Regions from separate parts of the Pectobacterium versatile genome, predicted to be linked through region 2. Evidence: predicted binding sites of a transcription regulator. Region 2 holds the regulator's gene; each other region holds the start of a gene.
What was found. Region 2 encodes LexA, which represses DNA repair genes until DNA is damaged. Its sites were predicted from a motif close to TNCTGTATGTACATACAGNA; they were not measured.
Positions count from the first base shown of each region.

Region 1 (3,497 bases), 1.2 Mb from region 2:
GGTGTCGATATCCGAGTGCAGATAACGTACCCGCTCGCCGTGTTCTTCCAGATATTCCGTCAGGTCTTCCGCCATGCGTTTGGTCAGCGTGGTCACCAGTACCCGCTCATTAATCGCGGCACGCAGACGAATTTCGGAAAGCAGGTCATCCACCTGTGTCCCAACAGGCCGTACTTCGATGATCGGATCGAGCAACCCAGTGGGGCGCACTACCTGATCGATCACATCACCGCCCGATTTTTCCAGTTCATAGTTACCCGGCGTCGCAGACACGTAGATCGTCTGTGGAGCAAGTGCTTCAAACTCTTCAAATTTCATCGGTCGGTTATCCAGCGCTGAAGGCAGCCGGAAACCGTATTCGACCAGCGTTTCTTTACGCGCGCGGTCGCCGCGATACATACCGCCAATCTGAGGCACGGTGACGTGGGATTCATCAATGACCAGCAGCCCGTCCGCAGGCAAATAGTCAAACAGCGTCGGTGGCGGCTCGCCGGGGCCACGACCGGAAAGGTAGCGTGAGTAGTTTTCGATACCGGAGCAGTAACCCAGTTCGTTCATCATTTCCAGATCAAACTGGGTGCGCTGACTCAACCGCTGCTCTTCCACCAGTTTGTCATTAGCCAGCAGCACCTTTTTACGGTCGGCCAGTTCAACCTTGATGTCTTCCATCGCCTGCAAAATACGCTCACGCGGCGTGACGTAGTGCGTTTTGGGATAGATGGTATAGCGCGGCACCGTTTGGAGAACATGGCCCGTCAGCGGGTCAAACAGCGACAACCGCTCCACTTCTTCATCGAACAGTTCAACGCGCAGCGCGATTTCATCAGATTCCGCAGGGAAGATATCGATCACCTCACCGCGCACGCGGAACGTACCGCGCTGAAACGCCTGATCGTTACGGGCATACTGCAATTCGGCCAGACGCCGCAAAATAGCCCGCTGGTCAATCAGCATCCCTTGCGTCAGATGCAGCATCATTTTCAGATAGAGATCGGGATCGCCCAGACCATAGATCGCGGATACCGAGGCCACGACGATGACATCGCGCCGCTCCAGCAGCGCTTTTGTCGCGGAAAGGCGCATCTGTTCGATATGTTCGTTAACCGACGCATCTTTTTCAATAAAGGTATCCGAGCTGGGAACGTAGGCCTCTGGCTGATAATAGTCGTAATACGACACAAAGTACTCGACGGCATTATCGGGAAAGAATTCTTTCATTTCGCCGTACAGCTGGGCTGCCAGCGTTTTATTTGGTGCCAGCATCATCGTCGGCCGATTGAGGTCGGCAATCACATTGGCGATCGTGAACGTCTTACCTGAGCCCGTTACCCCGAGCAGCGTTTGGTGCGCTAACCCGTCTTCCAGACCCTCTTTTAAACGACGAATAGCCTCAGGCTGATCGCCTGCCGGTTTAAAGTCGGAATTCAGTGTAAATACTTTACTCATCGTTAAGCACGCTACTTATCGTTATTACCCATCGCTCAATGCGAGGTTCGTGGGTGGATGCTCAGAACTTTATTCTGAATGCCAATGATGAAATTCGCCACCGCAATGATACTGGATATAAAAACAGCATCAAGGGAATTATCGCTGGATTGGATGATTAATCGACAAATGAATTTGCTAGCACATCCATCTTCAATCTACCAGATAAAATCATCGTGATTTATCCCCAGATTTGGTAAAAATGTAACATCCGGAGATGGCCGGTGACGCTAATTTATGCAACTACGCCCCATTGATGTTCAAGACGCTTGATTTTAATTAAGTACATGATAATAAATAGTTTAACAAAACCGTGGAGAATAACGTCAACCTGGCGACAGGCCGCGCCAGCTCTCGGTTAGGCTGTGTTGTCTATCCATAATTCACATAGTTATCCACAGAAATGGTGGATAACTCCCACAACCCCGCATCAGCACTGAGTTAGAGAAATACCCGCTTCATTCGCAATCCCCCCTGATATGGATTTTCTTCACACTCTTTCTGTGATTTATCGCATAAGTATTAGACGGAAAAAGACTAAAAACAGTAGAGGGCTAAATCGCAACAATTCAGGCATAGCGGGGAGTTAGGGGAAAATTCAAGAAGGTTTTAGCTATTAATCGGCATGAAAATGTAGGTTTTACACTCATGAAACAGATGGCGGTAAAAAACAACAAAAACCGTTGCTTGATTAAACGCAGACGAAGGTTTGCCAACAGTCACCATCACAGTTGTCTTGGCAGTACAACCTCCATACCAACCCTTTTTCCCTTAGCGTCGACAAAAATCACTACCGTTTTTGTTTTATCCTTGCTCAGCCATTCTTCGCCGTTTCCCTCCACCTTCTCAAGGGTGCAGCCGATGGAAATAAGGTAGTCTCTCAATGAGTCAATATCCGCGGTGTTTTCAAAATATACTGCGCTCACTTCCGATGCTGGGCCCTCTTGAGGTGCGTTCACAAACTGATAAACCGCCGATATACGAGGTACACCTTTGACGATATCGTCAGTAAGCTCTTCGTAGAGAGCTTTGTCTTCCATAGTGTAATGTTTACTTTCAAGATCGAAGCCTGAAAACAACCACCACAACAATCCCGCCGCCACGCAACAAGCGATGCCCAAGTCGCACAGTAATCGATATAGCCTCGCCATTTCTTCCCCCAAAAGCACTCATGTCTCCCAGTTCATCACCACCACCACGGTGGCGGCAATCGAATTTCCAAATCCACTGTTTTTCCCTCTGGGTCGACAAAAATCGTTATTGCTTTGGTCTTATCCTTACTTAGCCAGTTTTCGACATTTACTTCCGTCCTATCAAGGGTACAACCGATGGAAATAAGGTAGTCTCTCAACGAGGTAACATCCGTGGTGTCTTCAAAATACACCGCGATCACTTCCGATGCCGATCCCTGTGGTGGATAGTAAACAAACCGATAATTTGTCGAGATACGCGGCGCGCCTTTGACAATATCGTCAGTGAGCGTTTCGTACAGGGCTTGATCCTCCACTGTGTAAAATTCAATACCAGAATCAAAACCAGAATCAGAACCAGTCGAAAACCACCACAACAGCCCCACAGCGATGAGACAACCCATAAGCAGATTTTGCAGCAAACGATATAGCGTCGCCATTTACCCTCCTGAAAAATTCAGGTGCCACCCGGTTCCATCATCAATCACAATATCAACCCGTTCAGACGGAACGGAAGTGTAGGGTTTTATTCTCGTCATAAATGCAGGCAACACGCCGAAATAGGGCTGCGCATTCGGGTTCAGCTCTGGATCGGGGAAGAGCAGCGGCCTGAATGATTTATTCTTGAAAGCCCCGATAGAACCGTAAAAATCCCAGCGTTTTAATGCCTCATCCCTACTAATCGGTTTGAGTTCAGAGAAGTAATGTATGCCATCAACGACGCGATAAAAGCCCAATAAATCCGAGACGAGATCTTCGGCGCTAAACCCGCTTTCTGTGAAAAAATTAAACGGAAAGCCATCTTGGAACCCCTCAAAACGG
Region 1 is NZ_CP034276.1:1,953,003-1,956,499, reverse strand. Features, by position in the region: gene uvrB (excinuclease ABC subunit UvrB) at 1-1,446, opposite strand, end outside; gene EIP93_RS08850 (hypothetical protein) at 2,211-2,654, opposite strand; gene EIP93_RS08845 (hypothetical protein) at 2,672-3,115, opposite strand; gene EIP93_RS08840 (hypothetical protein) at 3,116-3,497, opposite strand, start outside.
Region 1: a site for LexA is predicted at 1,556-1,575, ahead of uvrB (excinuclease ABC subunit UvrB). Genes of this name have one in related genera too.

Region 2 (3,497 bases):
ACGCGTCTCTGCGCGTGCTCAATCAGGAAGTCTTGGCTCCGGGGGCATCATTCCAGCCGCGAACCTACCCACGGGTTGATATTCTGAACATCATTCTTCAGGGCGAAGCGGAATACCGCGACAGCAACGGTTGCCACATTCAGGCTAAAGCCGGAGATGTGTTGCTGCTCGCTACTCAGCCAAACGTCAGCTATAGCGAACATAATACCAGCGCCACTAAGCCGCTGACGCGTCTGCAATTATGGCTGAATGCCTGCCAGACCCGAGAGAACAGCCCGTTGCAGCGCATGGGGTTGAATTCAGCCAACCATACTCTGCTTGCCTCACCGGAAGGTGAACACCATAGCCTGCAACTGCGCCAGCAGGTTTGGGTTCATCATGTCGACCTCCAGCAGAATGAGCAAAGCACGATCGCGCTACAGGGGAATCAGGCATATCTCCAACTGATTCACGGCTCGATGGCGGTAAAAGGCGGCCAGAACAGTGAAACACTGCACTGCGGCGACGGAGCCTTCATTAAGGAAGAAACGGCGTTGACGCTACAAGCAGAGTCGCCTTTGCGGGCGCTGCTCATCGATCTGGTTGTGTAGCGCTTCTGTCCATTGTTTTTACAGAGAGTTGTTTTTTCAGGGAGCTGTTTTCGCAGGAAAACGCCGCCAGTTCGGCGTTTTTATTCAGTCGTGGTAAGATATCCGTCTTGTTCCTCAATGCGTCAGGGTGATATGACAATGGATTCAACCAAACAGGACAAACTTCTTGCCCAGGCTGAACAGATTTGTCAGCAGCGCGCTGTGCGTCTCACACCACAGCGGTTAGAGGTTTTACGCCTTATGGCACAGCAGTCTGGTGCTATCAGCGCTTATGACCTGCTGGACCTGCTACGCGTTTCAGAACCTCAGGCGAAACCGCCGACTGTCTATCGCGCGCTGGATTTTTTGCTGGAACAAGGCTTTATTCATCGCGTCGAATCAAACAACAGCTACGTGCTGTGTCACCATATCGAAGACCACAGCCACACGTCTGCCCTTTTCATCTGCGACCGCTGCGGGCAAGTCACAGAACGTCAAACAGAAGGTGTGGAAGAAACGCTGCGTAGTCTGGCCCAGCAGTCAGGGTTTACGCTGCGTCACAGCGTAGTGGAAGCACACGGGTTGTGCGGAGGCTGTCAGGAAGTTGCATCATGCAAACAGCCGGATCATTGCGATCACGACCATACTGTTCCCATTAAAAAACGATAGCCCAAGGGCTATCGTTTTCTCTGTGGAGAGACATCACCTTTGTTACCAGTGATAGCTACCAGTGATATTTGTGGTGCTCTTCCCAGTGTTTCACTTCTTTCTCTGCCGCTTCTTTTGCGTACCCGTAACGCTCCTGGATTCTCCCCACAAGTTGGTCACGTTTACCTTCGATGACCGTCAGATCGTCATCCGTTAATTTGCCCCATTGCTCTTTCGCTTTACCTTTAAACTGTTTCCAGTTACCGCTGGCTTGGTCTTTATTCATAAGAATCTCCGTACCTTAGGTGAATTGCGCATAAAAAATCGTGACTACCGACTTATGCGTCAGTTTCAGATAAATAGATTTATTCAGTAAGCAGCATCATAACTCTGTGAACCATGACGGTGCTCTTCGCCACTGTCTCCCTTGATTACCGGGCTATCTACATGTGATGGCTAATGATCAATCGGCAAACGATCAATCAAGATAAAAATGCTTACCTTGATAAAAATTATAGTCGAATATTTCACCTAATATAAAAAATTAGGAATCTGTGACTAACATGAACGTTGAGAAAGGGAAAATCACCGCAAAAAGCAGTGAAAAAACAGAAGGGTAATGGGGATCGTAGAAAATGCGCGCGAAATGTAACTAAATATATATGACCAGCAGATTAGAACGCTAAACGATGAATACAGAACATGATGCACTGACCCAGATAGACGAGCAGTGCATCTCTGCGAATGGTTAGCTCCAGTCGCTGTTACGAATCACGCCAACCGCTAAGCCTTCTATCGAAAAACTTTGCTGACGCAGATCGACAACAATAGGGGCAAACTCTTCATTTTCAGCGAGGAGGTGTACCGTATTACCCTGCTTCTTCAAGCGTTTCACCGTCACTTCATCGTCAATACGCGCGACGACAATCTGACCATTGCGCACATCTTCTGTTTTATGCACGGCCAGCAAATCACCATCCATAATACCGATATTTTTCATTGACATGCCGCTCACCCGCAGCAAAAAATCAGCGCTAGGTTTGAACATCGCAGGGTCAACCTGATAGCGACACTCGATGTGTTCCTGTGCCAGCAGAGGTTCACCTGCGGCCACGCGACCAACCAGAGGAATACCCGTCTCTTCTTCCATCAGTAGACGAATACCACGAGAAGCGCCCGATACAATTTCAATCACGCCTTTACGGGCCAGCGCTTTCAGATGTTCTTCAGCCGCATTAGGAGAGCGAAACCCCAGTTGTTGAGCAATTTCCGCACGCGTTGGCGGCATTCCGGTTTGCGCAATATGATCGCGGATCAGGTCATAAACCTGCTGCTGCCTTGCTGTTAATACTTTCATTCCGCCCCCTGGTTGTTTATACAGTCTTGCTGTGAGTATATACAGGTAAGGCACAATTGGGAATGACGATATCGGCAAAGCCCCTGACTTTTACTCATTTATGCGCGCCGTCAGGCAAAATGTTGCCAGAGGATGCTGCCCCAGACGACAGCAGCTAACAAGATGGCAACAAAGACAGCGGCCGACCCAATATCTTTCGCTCGACCGGATAATTCGTGGTGCTCAAGACCAATGCGATCGACGACCGCTTCAATGGCGCTATTAGCCAACTCAAACAGCATAATCAGTACCACAGACCCAATCAGCAGCAGTTTTTCAACCAGCGTAACCGGCAGTAAACACGCGATAATCACGCCGACAAGGGTCAGTATCGTTTCCTGACGAAACGCAGCCTCATGCTGCCACGCCTGCTTCAGCCCCTTAAAGGAATAACCGGTCGCCTTAATAATCCGGGTCATCCCCGTTGCTTTATTCATTTATCCTCCATATTTATACGCTAAATAATTCGCATTTTAACGCACCTACGTTGTCTCATCACCACAGATCTCCAGCGCAGTTTCTGGTATCCTTGCGGCGCATTGCTAACAAGAGGCTCCACGTTGTTATGTCAGGTTGGCGTAAAATTTACTATAAATTATTGAATCTCCCACTGAAATTGCTGGTAAAAAGCAAAGTTATTCCCGCAGATCCAGTGGTCGAGTTGGGGTTAGATCCCTCACGTCCTATACTCTATGTTCTGCCTTATAACTCTCAGGCGGATCTCTTGACGCTACGTGCGAAATGCCTGGCATTGGGGCTACCCGATCCTTCGCTATCGTTCGAATTCAATGGCGTCGAACTTCCTAGCCACGTCTTTATTAATGACGGGCCGCGCGTCTTCCGCTATTACGTTCCCAAGCAGAAATCCGTCAAGCTGTTCCACG
Region 2 is NZ_CP034276.1:713,496-716,992, reverse strand. Features, by position in the region: gene EIP93_RS03300 (pirin family protein) at 1-590, shown strand, start outside; gene zur (zinc uptake transcriptional repressor Zur) at 729-1,238, shown strand; gene EIP93_RS03290 (CsbD family protein) at 1,294-1,503, opposite strand; gene lexA (transcriptional repressor LexA) at 1,966-2,574, opposite strand; gene EIP93_RS03280 (diacylglycerol kinase) at 2,685-3,050, opposite strand; gene plsB (glycerol-3-phosphate 1-O-acyltransferase PlsB) at 3,179-3,497, shown strand, end outside.

Region 3 (3,497 bases), 1.4 Mb from region 2:
GCGCTTCAATCAGTCGCGCCGTCTGTTCCAGTGCAAAATTATCAACAGGCGCTTCGCTAGCCGGCGGTGGCGTCAACAAATCCAACGTTGGCAGCGGCGTAGTCGGCTTCTGCAGCGGTTGTTCATTACGCATCAGGAACGGATGAATCAAGCCATCCATTGCCGGATGATGCGTTGGTGTTGCCACATTTTCCTGTTTCGCAACCTCAACAGGCGCTGACACCGGTTGTGCTGGCTGACTAAACGTCAACGGGTTGTGCTCATCCTCGTCGTCCTCATCTTCACCAGCATGCATCGGCGGAAGCTCTGGCTCGGTGTTATAGGACGGCTGTGAATAGGTCGATTCACTGAACGTACGCGGTTCAGGCTCGCGTTCATTCTCCGCACTAAACGGCGAGAATGAAAAAGCGTTGTGCGATGTAACAGGGTTTGGTTGAACGGGATCACTGATCGCAGGCGGTGCTATCGGAGCAGGGATTTCCTCATCGCGCTGCAACGCACTGTCGTCATAACGTGACTGCTGCTGTGCTGCGAAATCTCTGGCTAGCTGCGCTTGCAGAAGCGCGTCTTCATCATCTTCCTGTAACGGGTATTCATCACCGTAACGCTGACGTTGCTGATCCAGATACGCTTGCTGCAATGCCGCTTCCTGCTGGGCGATGTCATCCGGTGTTTCTTCCTGATACACATCATTCGCCAATTCCGTTTCTGCGCTACCGTTCTGCGCCTGCAACCTTGCTTGCTCTTCAGCCAGCCGCTGCGACGGCAGTTTGATTCCGTATGACGCCAGCTCGCGGCGAGTAGGAATACGTACTGGATTAGGACGCGGCAGTTCAGGCCCTACGCCGCGTTTAATCTGCGGATTATCATCGCCATCGGCACTGAACGCAGGCATAAACGTGCTGTTCGTATTGAAATCCGTATCGCGTGCAGGTTGTGGCGGCTCAGCAAAAGGTTGAACCACAGGTGCCGAGACAATCGGTGGTACGGCACTCTCTCCGTAACTATTTCCGTAAGGTGCATACACACTGCTATGGAGTTCAGGCGAGGTTGCAATCTCTGGCATTGTCGCTGGCGTTTCAGGGACTTCAAACGAATACAGCGGCGGATTTAGCGACGGCGTCGAATCAATCGCGGATGGGGTAACGGGTGGCACAATGCCAGACGATGAACCAGAGAATGCTGCTACTGGTAATGCGGAATCAGACACTGCCACACCAGACAATGTTGACCCTGCCACTGGCGTTTCTGCGGAAAGGATCGGTTGTGTCGCTGTCGGTGCGTTCTCCGCTAACGGTGATGACACTTCTATCTGATTGTCTGCCGCCGTGTCGTTTGCCGCATCAGCAACAGAAGGCGCAGAAAACAGAACATCATCGTCATCACGCTGTTGTGTTATTGCCTCACCTGAGGCCTCATCGTGGCGCAGGTTAAGCACATCACGTTCATCCTCTTCACTATCGTTTTCTTCACGATAGTCCTCGTCGCGGCGCGAACGGTTTGACATAAACGTCAGACAACCCAACACCCCCGCGCCAATTTTTTCAGCGATCGTTAACCATGACCAGCCGGTAAACAGCGTTAACCCTGCCCCCCACACGCACAGCAGAATCAGCGTTGCACCCATGCTGTTGAAACGCGGGATCATTGAGCTGCTCAACAGGCTTCCCAAAACACCACCGGAAGCAAAATAGTAGAGATCGTCAATATTCAGCGCAGCCAAACCGCAAGAGGTCAGGATCAGCGCCAATGTCCCAATCAGGCGAAGTGAAAAGGTAAAATATTCAATAGATTGTTGGTTATCACGCTGACGGAAAGCCGCCCAGCACAGGGATAACATAATCGGTGGAATGGCATAGGCCAGAACGCCAAAAATAAAGAACAGCGTATCCGCCAACCAGGCACCCGCCACACCACCAAAGTTGTGGATAGGTTCATGCCAAGCGGTTTGTGACCAACTAGGATCGGAGGGGCTGAAACTGAGTAGTGCGACACCGAGATAAACCGCAAAAAGTGCCACAACGATTAAAATCGCTTCAAGCAAGCGACGCGTTCCGCTGAGTTTCTTCAGGGTAACGTCTTTATCTTCTGTATATTCCTGGCTCAAGAGTCTCTCCAGGGGCCTGTAAGGTTTATGACAAAGCGCCGAGAAAACCCGGCGCTGGGACTGTATAAATTCACAGGAGTGTAGCTGAATTTATCGGGTTTTGCACCCACACGTTTACCGGGTCTTAATGACCAGACGGTTGCTTTGCTTCACTTCTTCCATCACCACGTAAGTACGGGTGTCGTTTACGCCCGGCAAACGCAGCAGCGTTTCGCCCAGGAGTTTACGATAAGCAGACATGTCCGGCACGCGTGTTTTCAACAGGTAGTCAAAATCACCGGAAACCAGATGACATTCCTGAATTTCTTCCAGCTTCTGCACCGCAGAGTTAAACTGTTCAAACACATCAGGCGCACCGCGGTTTAGCGTTATTTCAACAAAAACCAGCAGTGACGCATCCAGATAATGCGGGTTTAGCAGCGCTGTGTAGCCATTAATAAAACCCTGTCTTTCCAGACGACGCACACGTTCCAGACAAGGCGTTGGCGAAAGCCCAACACGTTTGGAAAGCTCGACATTGGAAATACGCCCATCTTTTTGCAATTCGTTCAGGATGTTACGATCAATACGATCGAGATCTTTTCCTGGCCGTTTTTTAGTGTCTACCATTATTATTGTCTCTCTTCACTTTTCCCTGCCCCGCTTTACCCCGATAGACCTCATGTATCAGAGCTACCCTTAAAGAAGACACGCTGCCTATTTTGTATATCAACAGTCATTAACTTCTCGTTCTCGCCCCACGTATTGCTTACCCGCGAAGAAGACCATCACGTCATATCCGTGGCCCAAAGGCCTACCTGCGCAAAAACGAATAAAAAGCCGAGCTTTTAACTGTTCACATACAAAAAATTTCCTCTTACCCAGATGTTTTCGCAAATGCACAGCCGATTGTCAAAGCAAAACAACGAAAATCAGAAGAAACTGCCAGATTGGATAAGCTAGAGCCCTTCGCCGAGGTGACTTCAATCATTTTACTTATGAATGTGGCTGATTTTTCAGCGATTTGTCGTCACCATCGTCATTAACGATTAAACAAATAGCCAGCAACTTTTCTGCATACTTTTTTTACTCTTGTAATTTCCTTACAATCATTCGCATTGTCCGTGGTAGAGACTGTTCATAGTAAAGAAACGTGTTTGTCGTAGAGACCGTTCATATGAACCTTATCCGCCGTCATGAAATGAGGAAAGCATGGGTACTGTTAAACATCACAAGTTATTGATTCTGGGTTCAGGCCCGGCTGGCTACACTGCCGCTGTTTATGCTGCACGGGCGAATTTACAGCCAGTATTAATCACTGGTATGGAAAAAGGCGGTCAGTTGACGACCACGACCGAAGTAGAAAATTGGCCGGGTGATGCCGATGATTTAACTGGCCCGCTGTTAATGG
Region 3 is NZ_CP034276.1:2,143,820-2,147,316, reverse strand. Features, by position in the region: gene EIP93_RS09770 (DNA translocase FtsK 4TM domain-containing protein) at 1-2,107, opposite strand, end outside; gene lrp (leucine-responsive transcriptional regulator Lrp) at 2,222-2,716, opposite strand; gene trxB (thioredoxin-disulfide reductase) at 3,299-3,497, shown strand, end outside.
Region 3: a site for LexA is predicted at 2,166-2,185, ahead of EIP93_RS09770 (DNA translocase FtsK 4TM domain-containing protein). Genes of this name have one in related genera too.

Region 4 (3,497 bases), 440 kb from region 2:
AACTCGAATTATTTAGAGTACATAACTGTCATACTTCGCATTGCGGCCGTGTGCTGGCATCCCTTTTGTTCTGGGGCGGAGTCAGGCTTTTCCCAGATCGGATTCCCTTGTCGCACGATTGCTGCGTAATCGAGTGCGGCGTATAAGGCTAGTGTACGATGAAGTGAGGCACTGACGAAGCATCGTGCTAATAGAACATTGCGCTAATGAAATTCAGCTGCTGAGCTGCATAAAGTGGCGGGCCAGTAGCGGTGCGGTAAAGGTTTTTTTCAGGTAGAACCCGCGCGGTAAGGTCAGAATCGGTTGACCGAATTCGCCAATTGCCTCGGTTAATGCCCGGCTATTTGCCGCTTTGGGGCGTAACTGTAGTACTTCACCGTGTCGGGCCGTGATGCTTTCTACCCGACCAAGCACGATCAAATCCATCAACTCTTCCCAATCGCAGCGCAGTTGTTCCTCTTCTTCTTCATTGGGGCTCCAGATCAGCGGGGTGCCAATACGGCGTTCCCCCAGCGGAATGTGCCGCGAGCCTTCTACCGGAATCCACAGTACCCGCGCGAGCTTGTGTCGTACGTGGCTGCTTTCCCATGTCACACCGCTGTTGCCTGTTAACGGTGCGACGCAGACGAACGTGGTTTCCAGCGGTTTACCCTGTTCATCAATAGGAATGGTTTTTAGCTCAACGCCGATGTCGGGGAAATCCTGCTCGGGCTTGCTGCCTGCGCTTGCACCCAGAAAACGCTCCAGCAAGATACCAATCCAGCCTTTATCACGTTTCAGGTTGGCAGGAAGGGGCAGGCGAGCGATGTCCGCTAATTCCGCGAGATTATAACCCGCGAGGGATTGCGCGCGCTCCAGCAACGTGTGCTCACTTGGTGGCGCAGTCGTGTGAACCGTGGGTGAATTCATAGCGTATAGCTCGATGTTTTTCCGCTCAAAAAAAATACAATACGTGGAGAATACCAATGCACAGCCTGGAGGTCTGTGGAGAAAAACAATAATAGCATGATTCGTAGCGCTTTTTTTTAGTGTGATGGCGATCACTTAACACCGTTTTGCAAACTGTGCACGTATAGCCACCGACAATAAACAGGATCTTACACTAGGTTATCCACAGATTTCTTGGATAACCCACATAAACATGAATTACTGGTTCGATTTACAGCCTTGACGCCCGGCCTTTTTGCTGTTTTTGCCTATTTATTGCCTGACTTTGAGGCATTCCCTGTGGATAAAATCGGCATAGTGCGATCTTTCGCCAATCTTGCGTTGTACGCCATTTGAACAAAAAATAAGGGGTCGCCATTTCAAGTAAAAGGGTTTGTAATTTTATGAATAAAAAGCACTATTTTTTAATTCGCATTAATATTTTTTCTTCATGAAAAATGAGTTTTACTCACTTCTTCATGGGTTCTGCACAAAGATGTCCACAGAAAAAGTGAATAAATTACCGATTCTGGTCTTCACATGTTTATAACTTTGATCTTATCTGTGGGTTATCTTACTTTTATTCGTATCACATGCTTTCTAAGCAGTGGTTTACCGCCTGACGGGAGTGTGAAACAATCAGGTCATCTTTGCATTGATGTTTATCGAGGTAGTCCGGTGATCGATGATGATGGCTACCGCCCAAACGTTGGTATTGTAATTTGTAATCGGCAGGGGCAGGTGATGTGGGCCCGGCGCTATGGTCAGCACTCCTGGCAGTTTCCGCAGGGGGGGATTAATCCCGGTGAAAGTGCTGAGCAGGCGATGTACCGCGAACTGTTTGAAGAAGTCGGGTTAAGAAAAAAGGATGTGCGCGTATTGGCATCTACCCGTAACTGGTTACGCTATAAATTACCAAAGCGTTTGGTGCGTTGGGATACAAAACCGGTCTGTATCGGCCAAAAGCAGAAATGGTTTTTGCTACAGTTGATGTGTAATGAGTCGGATATCAATATGCAGAGCAGCGGCACGCCGGAATTTGATGGCTGGCGCTGGGTGAGTTACTGGTATCCGGTACGTCAGGTCGTCTCTTTTAAGCGAGATGTGTATCGTCGCGTGATGAAGGAATTTATCAACCCGGTGATACTGCTTCAGGAGAGTGTTGCGGCTCGGGTGGTTACGCCATCCGGTCCTCGGCGAAAAAGAGGGTAATTCAGGCACATTATGCTCACGCGCTTGCGAGAAATTGTCGAAAACGTTGCGGCAACGGCCCGCCTTAGTGATGCGCTGGACATTCTGGTCAATGAGACCTGTCAGGCTATGGACACGGAAGTCTGTTCCATTTATCTGGCCGATCACGATCGTCAATGTTATTACCTGATGGCAACGCGCGGGTTGAAAAAACCGCGCGGGCGCACGGTTACGCTGGCGTTTGGGCAAGGCATTGTCGGGCTGGTCGGGCAACGTGCTGAGCCCATCAATCTGGCCGATGCTCGTGCACATCCTAGTTTCAAATATATCCCCGCCGTGAAAGAGCAACATTTCCGATCTTTTCTTGGTGTTCCCATTATCTACCGTCGCCACCTGCTGGGCGTGCTGGTGGTACAACAGCGTGAACATCGTCAGTTTGATAAGAACGAAGAATCGTTCATGGTGACGCTGGCCACGCAGATGGCCGCTATTCTCTCCCTTTCGCAGATAAAAACGCTCTTCGGTCAATACCGCCAAACGCGCGTTAAGGCGCTGGTGGCTGCACCGGGTGTGGCGATTGCCCCCGGCTGGCAGGATTGTACCCAACCTTCTCTGGAACAGGTTTTCCCCGCGTCGAGTCTGGACAGTGAGCGCGAGCGTTCTCGTTTAACGCAGGCGCTGGAAGAGGCCACGGCGGAATTCCGTCGCTTCAGCAAGCGGTTTAGCGCCAGCGCGCAGAAAGAGAGTGCGGCGATTTTCGATTTGTATTCGCACTTGCTGAATGATGCGCGGCTCAAGCGTGAACTCTTTCAGGAAGTGGATGCGGGCAATGCCGCCGAGTGGGCTGTGAAGCTGGTAATCGAGCGCTTTGCCGCGCAGTTCACCAATTTGCAGGATACTTATTTGCGCGAGCGTGCCGGCGATCTGCGTGCGTTGGGGCAACGGCTGCTGTTCCACCTCGACGATAACGCGCAGATCATGGGGCAATGGCCTGAGCGCTTTATCCTCGTGGCGGACGAATTAACGGCCACGCTGCTGGCGGAACTGCCGCCGGAGCGGTTGGCTGGTGTTGTCGTGTATGACGGTGCCGCCAATTCGCATGCGGCGATTCTCGTCCGTGCGATGGGCATTCCGACGCTGGTGGGCGCGGATATTCAGCCTGACATGCTGCATCAGCGCCTGCTGATCATTGACGGCTATCGCGGCGAGCTGCTGGTCGATCCTGAACCCGTACTGGTACAGGAATATCAGCGCCTGCTGACGGAAGAAAACGAGCTGACCCGTCTGGCCGAAGGCGAAATGGAGCAGCCTGCCGTGCTGAAAAGCGGCGAGCGCATTCAGGTCATGCTGAATGCAGGGTTGAGCGCCGAGCACGAAAA
Region 4 is NZ_CP034276.1:1,156,975-1,160,471, forward strand. Features, by position in the region: gene mutH (DNA mismatch repair endonuclease MutH) at 214-909, opposite strand; gene rppH (RNA pyrophosphohydrolase) at 1,606-2,139, shown strand; gene ptsP (phosphoenolpyruvate--protein phosphotransferase) at 2,152-3,497, shown strand, end outside.
Region 4: a site for LexA is predicted at 1,148-1,167, ahead of mutH (DNA mismatch repair endonuclease MutH). Genes of this name have one in related genera too.